DNA from 2 places in the Bacillus sp. NPDC093026 genome. Region 1 is predicted to be linked to the other one. Evidence: riboswitches for the same ligand, from Rfam matches in the RefSeq annotation. Region 1 holds a riboswitch; the other holds the start of a gene.
The links. Region 1 has a riboswitch for lysine ahead of ACIQCE_RS07870 (amino acid permease). Riboswitches for the same ligand answer to the same signal wherever they lie in the genome.
Positions count from the first base shown of each region.

Region 2: linked by a shared signal. The riboswitch ahead of ACIQCE_RS10930 (aspartate kinase) and the one ahead of ACIQCE_RS07870 (amino acid permease) in region 1 are both predicted to bind lysine.

Region 1 is NZ_JBIVPN010000002.1:582,427-587,868, forward strand. Features, by position in the region: gene ACIQCE_RS07850 (LTA synthase family protein) at 1-690, opposite strand, end outside; gene ACIQCE_RS07855 (metal-dependent hydrolase) at 815-1,306, opposite strand; gene ACIQCE_RS07860 (MarR family winged helix-turn-helix transcriptional regulator) at 1,477-1,905, shown strand; gene sspJ (small acid-soluble spore protein SspJ) at 1,990-2,133, shown strand; lysine riboswitch at 2,255-2,433, shown strand; gene ACIQCE_RS07870 (amino acid permease) at 2,628-4,034, shown strand; gene ACIQCE_RS07875 (FecCD family ABC transporter permease) at 4,503-5,442, shown strand, end outside.
Region 2 is NZ_JBIVPN010000004.1:19,378-24,819, reverse strand. Features, by position in the region: gene ACIQCE_RS10945 (alpha-N-arabinofuranosidase) at 1-453, shown strand, start outside; gene trxA (thioredoxin) at 698-1,012, shown strand; gene uvrC (excinuclease ABC subunit UvrC) at 1,184-2,956, shown strand; lysine riboswitch at 3,018-3,195, shown strand; gene ACIQCE_RS10930 (aspartate kinase) at 3,337-4,572, shown strand; gene ACIQCE_RS10925 (YslB family protein) at 4,817-5,260, opposite strand.

The DNA of each region.
Region 1 (5,442 bases):
TGGTGCACTGTAATCGGCCTTCGTGTAGTTTGCTACGGTTGAAAGTGTATCTTCGTCAGCAAAGGCTTTTTGTCCAATACGAGCCGTTTGGGCAGCGCCGTCATACAGATGGAATTGAAACAGACCAAGGTTTCGTACGATGACTTCTCGATCATAAGAGCTTGTCAGAAATCGAGGATGGTCCAGCATGGCTGAGCTAACATGAAACAATAAAAAGCTGCAGCAGACCGCATAATATGTTTTGATTGTCTTGAATGACGCTTTTGGTGCTAATGGTTTACGCTTTAACAGCCATGTCAGCACGATGAAATCCATGAGCATCAGCACAAACAGCGGGTGGAACAATTCAGTCATACTACTGCCCATATCTCCCATGTTCTTCGCTTGAAATAACACAGGAATCGTAATGAAATCAATATAAAATCCGTAAAAGATCGTATTTGATATAAGAATCGCCGTCAGGATCAAATTTGCGGTCAATAAAAAAACCTTTTGTTTGGCATCATTCAAAAAAAGTGCAATACCAAACAAAGGAAGCAAAAAGCTTAGCGGATTGATGAGCAGCAGCCATTCATGAAACAAGTTGGCTGTTCGTATATGAAATCCGAATTGATAAATGATATATGTTTTCATCCACATGAAGAGGATGGAGTACACTAAAAACCAGTGATCTTTGAAAAACGCTTTCATGTATGTAGCTCCTCACCATTCTGTATTCAGCTCAAGGCAAAAACACTTATCTTAAAACTACTAAAAAAATGAGGAATGATCAATTCATATCCTGCCTTTTTGGCAAAACACTTTTTTCATTCTCTTAGAACTGAAATGGGACGGGTAATCCGTAAATGACGGCGATATAATAGCAAGTGACAATTGTGAGGGCAGCTAGGACGACTTGTTCACCTGTACTGCCTGTTTTGACATAAAAGGGGAGACGTACTTTTATCGTAGCCGGAAATAAGAATTTAATACCATTCACTGTTCCTGCATCAAGTAAAAGGTGACTCGCTATGCCGACAAGTAAACCGAATCGTAGACTGTCATTTGGAATGTATGTGGTCGCAATCAAATAAATGATCAGCATAAATAATAAACTGTGTGTAAAGGTTCGGTGACCGAAAACACTAGAAATCAGTGTTGAAAGAAGCGGGAATTTCCTACCGATTTTACTTTTCGTATGACAAAGATCAGGGATAAGAGCACCTACTGATCCAGCAGCAGTCATGGTGATAGGATCATATCCATAGTAGTAGGCGGCGGCTGAGCAGGCGGCAACTCCGCCCATGATATGTGTTTTTCCTGTCATGATGCGTACTCCTGTTCTATCTGTAGTTCAAGTATTCACTATATCAAGCGTGAATTCATTCAGCAAGGCTTATTTTTAAAGAAAGAAGGTTAAAATCTTTGGCGGATTAGAAAAACACTCTATAATAAGAATGAAGTCATTATGACATTAACGATAAGGATGCGATTCGGATGAGTAATGCAGACATTTTAAAAGAAATTGTTCTCGTACATTATGAAGTCAGCCGTAAGTTAAACCGTAAGTTAGTTGAGTTAGAAAAAGATATCACACCTCCGCAAATTTATGCCCTCTCTATTTTGATTCAAGGCAAAGTTTCTCATGCCGAAGAGCTGAAACAAAGGCTCTCTTTGAATCCAGGTGCAGCCTCTATTGCACTCAATAAATTATGTGAACAGGGATACATTCAAAGAGAACGGGACAAGCATGACCATTCACTTGTCCGTTTAGAAGCCACTGAAAAAGGCTTAGCCATTTACGAAAAGCATACACGTGTTTTTGGCAAAGTGATTCAGCATATGATGTCAGACTTCACAGAGGAAGACTTAAAGACCTTTCTTCAATACTTACAAAAAATGAGAAAAACCTTTCAGGATGAATGATGAGTATGCCTCTTTGTATAATGCATGACCCAGTAGCACAAATTAAACAGGCAATGGGATATTATGAAAAGGGGTGAAGCAGTGATGTCATTTTTCCAAAAGGATAAAAAGGCGAAAAATGAAAAAGATCATCAGCAAGTTGATCAGCTGTTAGAAGAAGCAAGCAAAGAACTAGCAGGCGATCCTTTGCAGGAAGCTGTACAAAAGAAGAAAAACAAGCATCAATAAGGAAAAAGGGCGGAGAAAAGGTTCTCTGTCCTTTTTTCTATGATTTTCCCTTTGACAGATGTGAGAATGTTTGATAATCTTCGTGTAGTAAAAAGTGAATAGAAATCCTCACGCTATGTCTCAGTGAGGTAGAGGTTGCGCGGATGATGAGTCACACATGGGAGAGATGGAATCGTTGATCATGTGAAAAAAGGCATCAGCGCCGAAGTGTAGAGAGAGCTCCAACTTTCTTTATGCTGGGTCTGCATTGAATAAATGCAGGACTGCCACGTCTAAATAGCGTGGAGGGCTATCCGGAGATCAAGGTGTATGTTTTGAAAAGCATGGACTTTTGTTCAGGCTTTTTTTTATGTTCTGATGATAAGAAAAGGGCATGCTTGTTTTTAAGAAAGTGACCCTTAACGAACATAAAGAATGCAAATCATTGCTTCACAAATATATCGACAAAGATACTGCCGGGTCTGGTCCAAAGAGAATAAAACGGAGGTACGGAAATGGAACAGACAAAAAAATGGGGTTTTTGGTTATTGACGGCTTTTGTCGTCGGAAATATGGTGGGTTCAGGCATCTTTATGCTACCAAGTACGCTCGCACAGCATGCAAGTCCTTTAGGTGTGACGATGGCATGGCTTGTAACAGGCGGCGGTGTGTTAATGATTGCGCTTGTATTTGGGCATTTATCCATTCATAAGCCGCATCTTACTGCTGGACCACAAAGTTATGCAAGGGCGCTTTTTAAAGACCCGAAGAAAGGAAAAGCGGCTGGTTTTACAATGGTATGGGGGTATTGGGTTGCCAGTTGGATTAGTAATGTTGCCATCATTACTAGCCTTACTGGTTATTTAACAACATTTTTCCCTATTTTAACAGTGAAGACAGTGATATTTACCTTTGGGAAAGAAGCCATTACACTCGGGCAACTCATGACCTTTATTGTATGTACACTTCTGTTATGGGGAACACATACAATCTTAGTGACGAGCTTAAGTGTAGCTAGTAAATTAAACTTTATTACGACATTTTCAAAGGTGCTTGGGTTTGTCCTATTTATCGTGGCAGGCTTGTTTGCTTTTCAGACCGCATTATTTGAGCATTATTACTTCCAGGTTGCGGCCAAAGGGGAAGGGATGCTTGGACTTGGTGGCCAGATTCATCATGCGACGATCTCCACGTTATGGGCATTTATTGGAATTGAATCAGCTGTGATTTTATCAGGAAGAGCTTCTTCTCAGCGCGATGTCAAGCGTGCAACGATTACAGGTCTTTTGATTGCCCTTTCGATTTACATGATTATTACGCTTATTACAATGGGTGTACTTCCGCACGATCAATTACAAAGCTCAGATAAACCGTTTGTGGATGTGCTTCAGCTAATTATTGGACCGGCTGGTGGAATTGTCATGGCACTACTTGCCATCATTTGTTTATTTGGGTCTATGCTTGGCTGGATTCTACTCGGTTCAGAAGTGCCATATCAAGCAGCGAAGGCAGGAGATTTCCCAGCGGTATTTGCGAGAACAAATAAAAAGGGAAGCCCTGCATTTGCCTTGACTGTCACAAATATCATGTCACAGTTGTTCATTTTTTCAGTGATGTCACGTACCATTAATGAAGCTTTTACCTTTTTAACGACATCAGCGACACTTGCCTATTTAATTCCATATATCGTGTCGTCGATCTACAGCCTTAAGGTGATCATGCAAGGTGATACGTATGATATTCAAAAAGGAAATCGCAAAAGAGACGGTGTCATCGCACTAGTCGCAATGGGATATTCCACTTGGGTGATTATATCAGGCACAGCAGATTTCAAAACATTCGGTCTCGGGATTGGCTTGTTCTTAATTGGCATCTTGCTCTATCCATTCATGTCTAAAGGATTTGCAAAAGAAACGGAATAGGTAGACATTTCTCAAAAAACTGGAGAAACGTCAGATTGTAGAGAAACTCCTGTTTTTCTACAATCTTTTTTATTTTTAACGTATGTATGATGGCAATTGTGTTTATAGAAAGAGTCTTAAATATGGAATCAGTTGCAGCGGCAGTGGTCTTCTGAAGTGTTTTGAGACCTCCAAAGTAGCTTTCTGCAAGGAGAACGATTCGTTTTTCCCAAAGTTCTTTCCTATCCGCTTAATAGTGATAATGATTATCAATATCACTATTATCTTAACATGAAATCAATAAAAGTGCATTGCTTTCTCTCTCATCATGTGAAAATGATGAAATAATCCTGTTTTTTTAAATGGAACTGAAGAAAAAGTATCATAATAGGATTTCAAAAAGAGAAGAAAGTGATATACTATAATCCGAGATTGATAATCATTATCATTAATGAGGAAGAGAAGTGAATGGAAAGGAAGAGACTGGTTTTGGGCGCACAATCAAATAAACAGCTTTCAACTAAAGACGAAGCGATTGACATAGTAACAAAGCCCTTTGGAACAGCAGTTGTTGTCATCTTAGGGATTATTGCTTTAGCATTTGGTCTTTTTTTATCAGTATCGTTAGGAGCGGCAAATATACACTTACACACTGTATGGGAAGCCGTTTTTCATTTTGATCAACATCAAACATCTCATCAAATTATCAGGGAATTAAGATTGCCGCGTACGGTTGGAGCAGCACTTGTAGGAGCCTTTCTAGCTATATCGGGAGCAATGATGCAAGGGATGACCAGGAACGCACTCGCATCTCCTGAAATTATGGGGGTGACAAATGGTTCCGCATTTGCGATCGCCATTGCGTTTGCTTTTTTCCCAACCCAATCTTCATTTACATTCATTTTATGGTCATTTGTTGGAGCGGCATTTGGTGCAAGCCTCGTCTTTGGTGTCGGTACTCTTTCAAAAGGTGGACTGACGCCAGTGAAGTTAGCATTAGCTGGTACGGCAGTTAGCACACTCCTTAGCTCAATCTCCTCAGCCATTGCCATTCGATTTGATGTCGCTCAGGATATGAGCTTCTGGTACGCTGGTGGCGTTGCAGGTGTGAATTGGAACAATATAAAGGTCATCATTCCTGTTGCGATTTTAGGCTTCATCATCGCCATGGTGCTTGCCCGCTCGATCACCGTCCTCAGTTTAGGTGATGAATTAGCAAAAGGGCTTGGACAGTACACGAAAATAGTCAAGGTACTTGGGATATTGGTCGTCATTCTTTTGACAGGTGCAGCCGTTTCGGTCGCAGGCTCTATTGGTTTTATCGGGCTTGTGATTCCTCATGTTACGCGTTTTCTTGTCGGGGTCGATTATAGATGGATTATTCCATGCTCAGCAATTTTAGGGGCTGTTCTTTTAATTTATGCAGATA
Region 2 (5,442 bases), on a different contig from region 1:
ACGATTAATGTCCTTCAAGCAATGGTGCTAACGAAGGATGAACAGATGGTTCTTACACCTACTTATCATGTATTTGACATGTTTCAAGTACATCAAGAAGGAGAAGCGCTTGAAGTGGATTTTGTTTCAACACCCTACGAACGTCATGGCGAAAACATTCCACAGGTCAGCGTTTCTGCCTCACGTTCGTCTCATGAACTGAACATTAGTTTTTGTCATCTCAACCCTCATGAGAGAGCAACACTTTCGCTTGATATAGATGGGATCAATTCGGAGACAAAAGCATTCGGAAAAATTCTGACAGCAGATCGGATGAATGCGCACAACACATTTCATGCCCCTCATACAGTTGAACCGGCAGAATTCCAGCAATTCTCTGTTACGTCTGGGGAAATGACAATTGATCTCCCCCCAATGTCAGTTGTGATGTTGACACTCCACATGACCCCATGACATATTCACATGTTTGATGGAAAGAATGTTGGGGCATGATAATCTATAAATGAAGCTGAAAGGGAGTTAATTCATATGCTTAGAACGATTCTCATCATTATCGGTGCAATTGTTGTCATCGGTGCGATTATTCGATTTGTTTTTTAATCCTATTTGATGATAAACGAGGCGTAAGCATTTCATTCGCAAGTCACATTGGTAGATGCTATACTAAAAAGCATAATTTACATTGGAGGAATGAATAATGGCAATCGTAAAAGCTACTGACGCAACATTTTCACAAGAAACTGCAGAAGGTGTCGTTCTTGCAGACTTTTGGGCTCCATGGTGCGGACCTTGTAAAATGATTGCTCCAGTTCTTGAAGAGCTTGATCAAGAAATGGGCGATAAAATGAAAATTGTCAAAATTGATGTAGACGAAAACCAAGAAACAGCTGGTAAATATGGCGTCATGAGCATCCCGACACTTCTTGTATTAAAAGACGGAGAAGTTGTGGAAACTTCTGTTGGTTTTAAACCGAAAGAAGCGCTTGCTGAGCTTGTCAACAAACATCTTTAAACAGACCAATGCCGATAAAATCAATGTTGATTTTATCGGCATTTTTTACATCAGGATGATTAAAAGCGGTTCTCGATAGACGAGGAGCCGCTTTTCTTTCAATATGGTATAAAACAAACGTTCGTGATACACTAGAAGGAGTGAAAGAGGAAAACAAGGACGGATGAAAATATGAATAAACTGATCAAAGAAAAGCTGTCAGTTTTGCCTGATCAACCGGGCTGTTACTTAATGAAAGATAGACAAAATACAGTCATTTATGTTGGGAAAGCAAAAGTATTAAAAAATCGGGTGCGCTCTTATTTTACTGGGTCACATGATGCCAAAACGCAACGGCTCGTTAGTGAAATCGAAGACTTCGAATATATTGTGACTTCTTCTAATATTGAGGCACTTATATTAGAGCTGAATTTAATTAAGAAGTACGATCCGAAATATAATGTGATGCTAAAGGATGATAAGACGTATCCTTTTATCAAAATTACAAATGAACGCCATCCTAAGCTGATCGTTACCCGCAATGTAAAAAAGGATAAGGGTCGCTATTATGGTCCCTATCCAAATGTTCAGGCAGCAAGGGAAACAAAAAAGTTGCTAGATCGCTTGTATCCGTTGAGAAAATGTGCGACATTACCCGACCGTGTGTGCCTTTATTATCATCTTGGTCAATGTCTCGCACCTTGTGTGTATGACATTTCTGAAGAAACCAATAAGCAGCTAGTTGATGAAATCTCAAGATTTCTAAACGGAGGCCATCAGCAAATAAAAAAAGAATTAACTGAAAAGATGCAAGAAGCTGCTGAAAATTTAGAGTTTGAGCGTGCAAAAGAATTGAGAGATCAAATCGCTCATATCGACTCAACGATGGAAAAGCAGAAAATGACGATGAGTGACCTATCAGATCGAGATGTATTTGCCTATGCCTATGATAAGGGATGGATGTGCGTTCAAGTTTTCTTTATCAGACAGGGGAAATTGATTGAACGTGATGTTAGTCTGTTCCCAATGTATCAAGATCCAGAGGAAGAATTTTTAACATTTATGGGACAGTTTTATGCAAAGAATAATCATTTTCTACCGAAGGAAATTTTGGTGCCAGACAGCGTGGACCAAGTGATGATCGAACAATTGCTTGAGACATCTGTTCATCAGCCGAAAAAGGGAAAGAAAAAGGATTTGCTTTTGCTTGCACACAAAAATGCAAAAATCGCCCTCAAGGAAAAATTCTCACTCATTGAGCGTGATGAAGAACGGACGATTGGTGCTGTCAAGCAGCTTGGAGATGCCCTGAATATTTACATGCCATATCGGATTGAGGCATTCGATAACTCAAATATTCAAGGGGCAGACCCTGTTTCAGCCATGGTTGTCTTTCAGGATGGGAAGCCATATAAGAAGGAATATCGCAAATACAAAATAAAAACAGTTGCTGGACCGGATGATTATGCTTCCATGCGTGAAGTGATCAGAAGACGTTACTCACGTGTGTTAAAGGATCAATTGCCGCTGCCAGATTTGATTTTAATAGACGGCGGAAAAGGGCAGATCAACGCTGCCATAGACGTGCTGGAAAATGAGCTGAATCTGTCCATTCCGGTTGCAGGGCTTGTGAAAGATGAGAAACATCGTACGTCAAATCTCATGATGGGAGATACACTTGAAATTGTTGCACTAGAACGAAACAGTCAGGCCTTCTATTTATTGCAGCGTATCCAAGATGAAGTACACCGATTTGCCATTAGCTTTCACCGGCAATTGCGAGGAAAAAATGCATTTCAATCCATTTTAGATGATATACCGGGTATCGGAGAAAAACGTAAAAAACAGTTACTCAAGCATTTCGGCTCTGTGAAAAAGATGAAAGAAGCTTCTGTTCAAGAGTTTCAAGAGATTGGTATTCCGAAACAAACAGCGGAACTTTTAGCAGAGGCATTAAAAAAATAGATTGTACTTTTTCCAAAAGTCTGTTAAGATGTGACTAATTGAATAAATGTACGTGTTGTTTGGTGAAGATAGAGGTGCGAACTTCAAGAGTAAGCCTTCAGAGGTCGATGGGATCTAGGAAGAGGGCTGAAAGGGGAGCGTCGCCGAAGTGAATAAAATCCACTCATTTTATTTGCTGGCTTTACATTGAAGAAATGTAGAGCTGTCAAGAATCTTTTTCTTGGAGAGCTATCTCATTGTTTTTACGCATCTTTTGATGATTATTTAAAGCAATGGGAGATTTGTACTCTCATTGCTTTTTTGTATGCAGTGAGAAAGCAGTCTCAAGTCGTTTCTTGTCTCTTCTCTCGCACGTGATCTTTTGAAAAAGGGTGATATACATGGGATTAATTGTACAAAAATTTGGCGGTACATCCGTTGGCACGATCGAAAAAATACGCAGAGCCGCTGATAGAGTAATTGCTGAACGCAAGGCTGGACATGATGTGGTCGTTGTGGTCTCCGCAATGGGGAAATCAACCGATGTACTTGTAGACCTTGCCAAAGAACTAACAGATGCCCCGAGCAAAAGAGAAATGGATATGCTTTTGACGACTGGGGAGCAAGTGACGATCTCCTTACTAGCGATGGCGCTACAGGCAAAAGGCTATGATGCGATCTCCTTTACGGGCTGGCAGGCAGGAATGAAAACCGAGAAGGTGCATGGAAATGCAAGAATCGTGGAGATTGATGAAACAAGAGTAAAAAAGGAGCTAAGTGCGGGAAAAGTAGTCGTCGTTGCAGGATTTCAAGGGATTGCAGACGATGTACATATTACAACACTTGGTCGAGGCGGATCGGATACGACGGCTGTGGCACTTGCTGCCGCATTAAAAGCGGATAAATGTGATATTTACACAGACGTACCAGGCGTTTTTACGACAGATCCGCGTTATGTACCGTCAGCACGTAAGCTTGCAGGAATTTCATATGATGAAATGCTCGAACTTGCCAATTTAGGAGCAGGTGTATTGCATCCGAGAGCGGTTGAATTTGCGAAAAATTATCAAGTCCCATTAGAGGTCCGTTCTAGTATCGAAAATGAAGCGGGTACATTCATTGAGGAGGAATCATCCATGGAACAAAATTTAGTCGTAAGAGGAATTGCATTTGAAGATCAGATTACACGTGTCACTGTGTGCGGGCTTTCAAGCGGTTTGACGACACTGTCTACAATTTTTACTACACTCGCTAAGCAAAATATCAATGTCGATATCATCATTCAATCTGTCACAAGCACAAATCAAACGTCAATCTCTTTCTCTGTGAAAACGGATGATCTTTCTAAAACAGTTGAAGTATTAGAAGAATACAAAGGTGCATTAGGTTATGAACAGATTGAGACAGAAAGCAAATTAGCCAAGGTCTCCATTGTTGGTTCTGGCATGGTCTCAAATCCAGGGGTGGCTGCCGAAATGTTTGCTGTCTTAGCTGAAAAAGATATTCAAGTGAAAATGGTCAGTACGTCAGAGATCAAAGTATCAACTGTTGTCAGCCGTGATGATATGGTCAAAGCAGTTGAAGCACTGCATGATGCGTTTGAATTGTCAAAAGTGAGTGTAGCCGCTCATTCATAAAACAGAAAAAGAGATGGATCTCATGTATTGGGGTAGGCCTCATTTTGACGGTGCATTTGAGACCGTTACCCAGTGAATACGAAGCAACATACCAAGAAAGTAAAAATGAACAAGAAGCATCTACTCCAGCGTAGCGGGGTAGATGTTTTTTCTGCGGATAACCGTTTTTGCATGTATGCTATGATAGATGAAGAAACATAAAAAAGGCGTGACTCGCTTTAAGTCTTCGCCTTTCATCAACATGTTAGCAAGGGTCTTTTAAATCCCATTTAACGGTTAAAATGACTTTTTCAGCACGTTTTTTGACTTGTTCATAAGATTCAGCAATGTGCTCATTCAGTAGCTGAATTTGTTCAGCGATGAAACCAGCCTCCATTTGAAAGCAAGGCTCTTTTTGATAGGTGAGTCGATTTGATACAAGTGGACCTTCGAGCTCAAACTCAATTTCCTGTTTTTTAGAATGGATGATGGTGAGTGTACCCCATCCAGCATCATGGAAAAATTCGGGGATTTTCTCCCATGATTCTTGAGGGAATTTACGAGCAAGCATCTTACCCGCAAAATACATCATAGATGGATGATCCTGACCAAGAATGTCAGGCAGCAGAACTTCGCGTATCAGCTCGTAGGCAAACCCATTGACTTCAATTTCTTTTAGTTGTTCTAAGTTAGATTCGTATTTATTCATTGTACGGCTCCCCTCTTTCAACAATTTATTATAACTTATGTGGGCAGATGATGACAGAATTTTTCCTAGAAGTCTCATAAATTCTTATTGTAGAAAAACGAATTTTGATTTAAATCTTTTAAATTTCGGAAAATTTTAATTTGTGTACGCGGTTTCTTGACGCTTTTTTGACATAGGAGTAA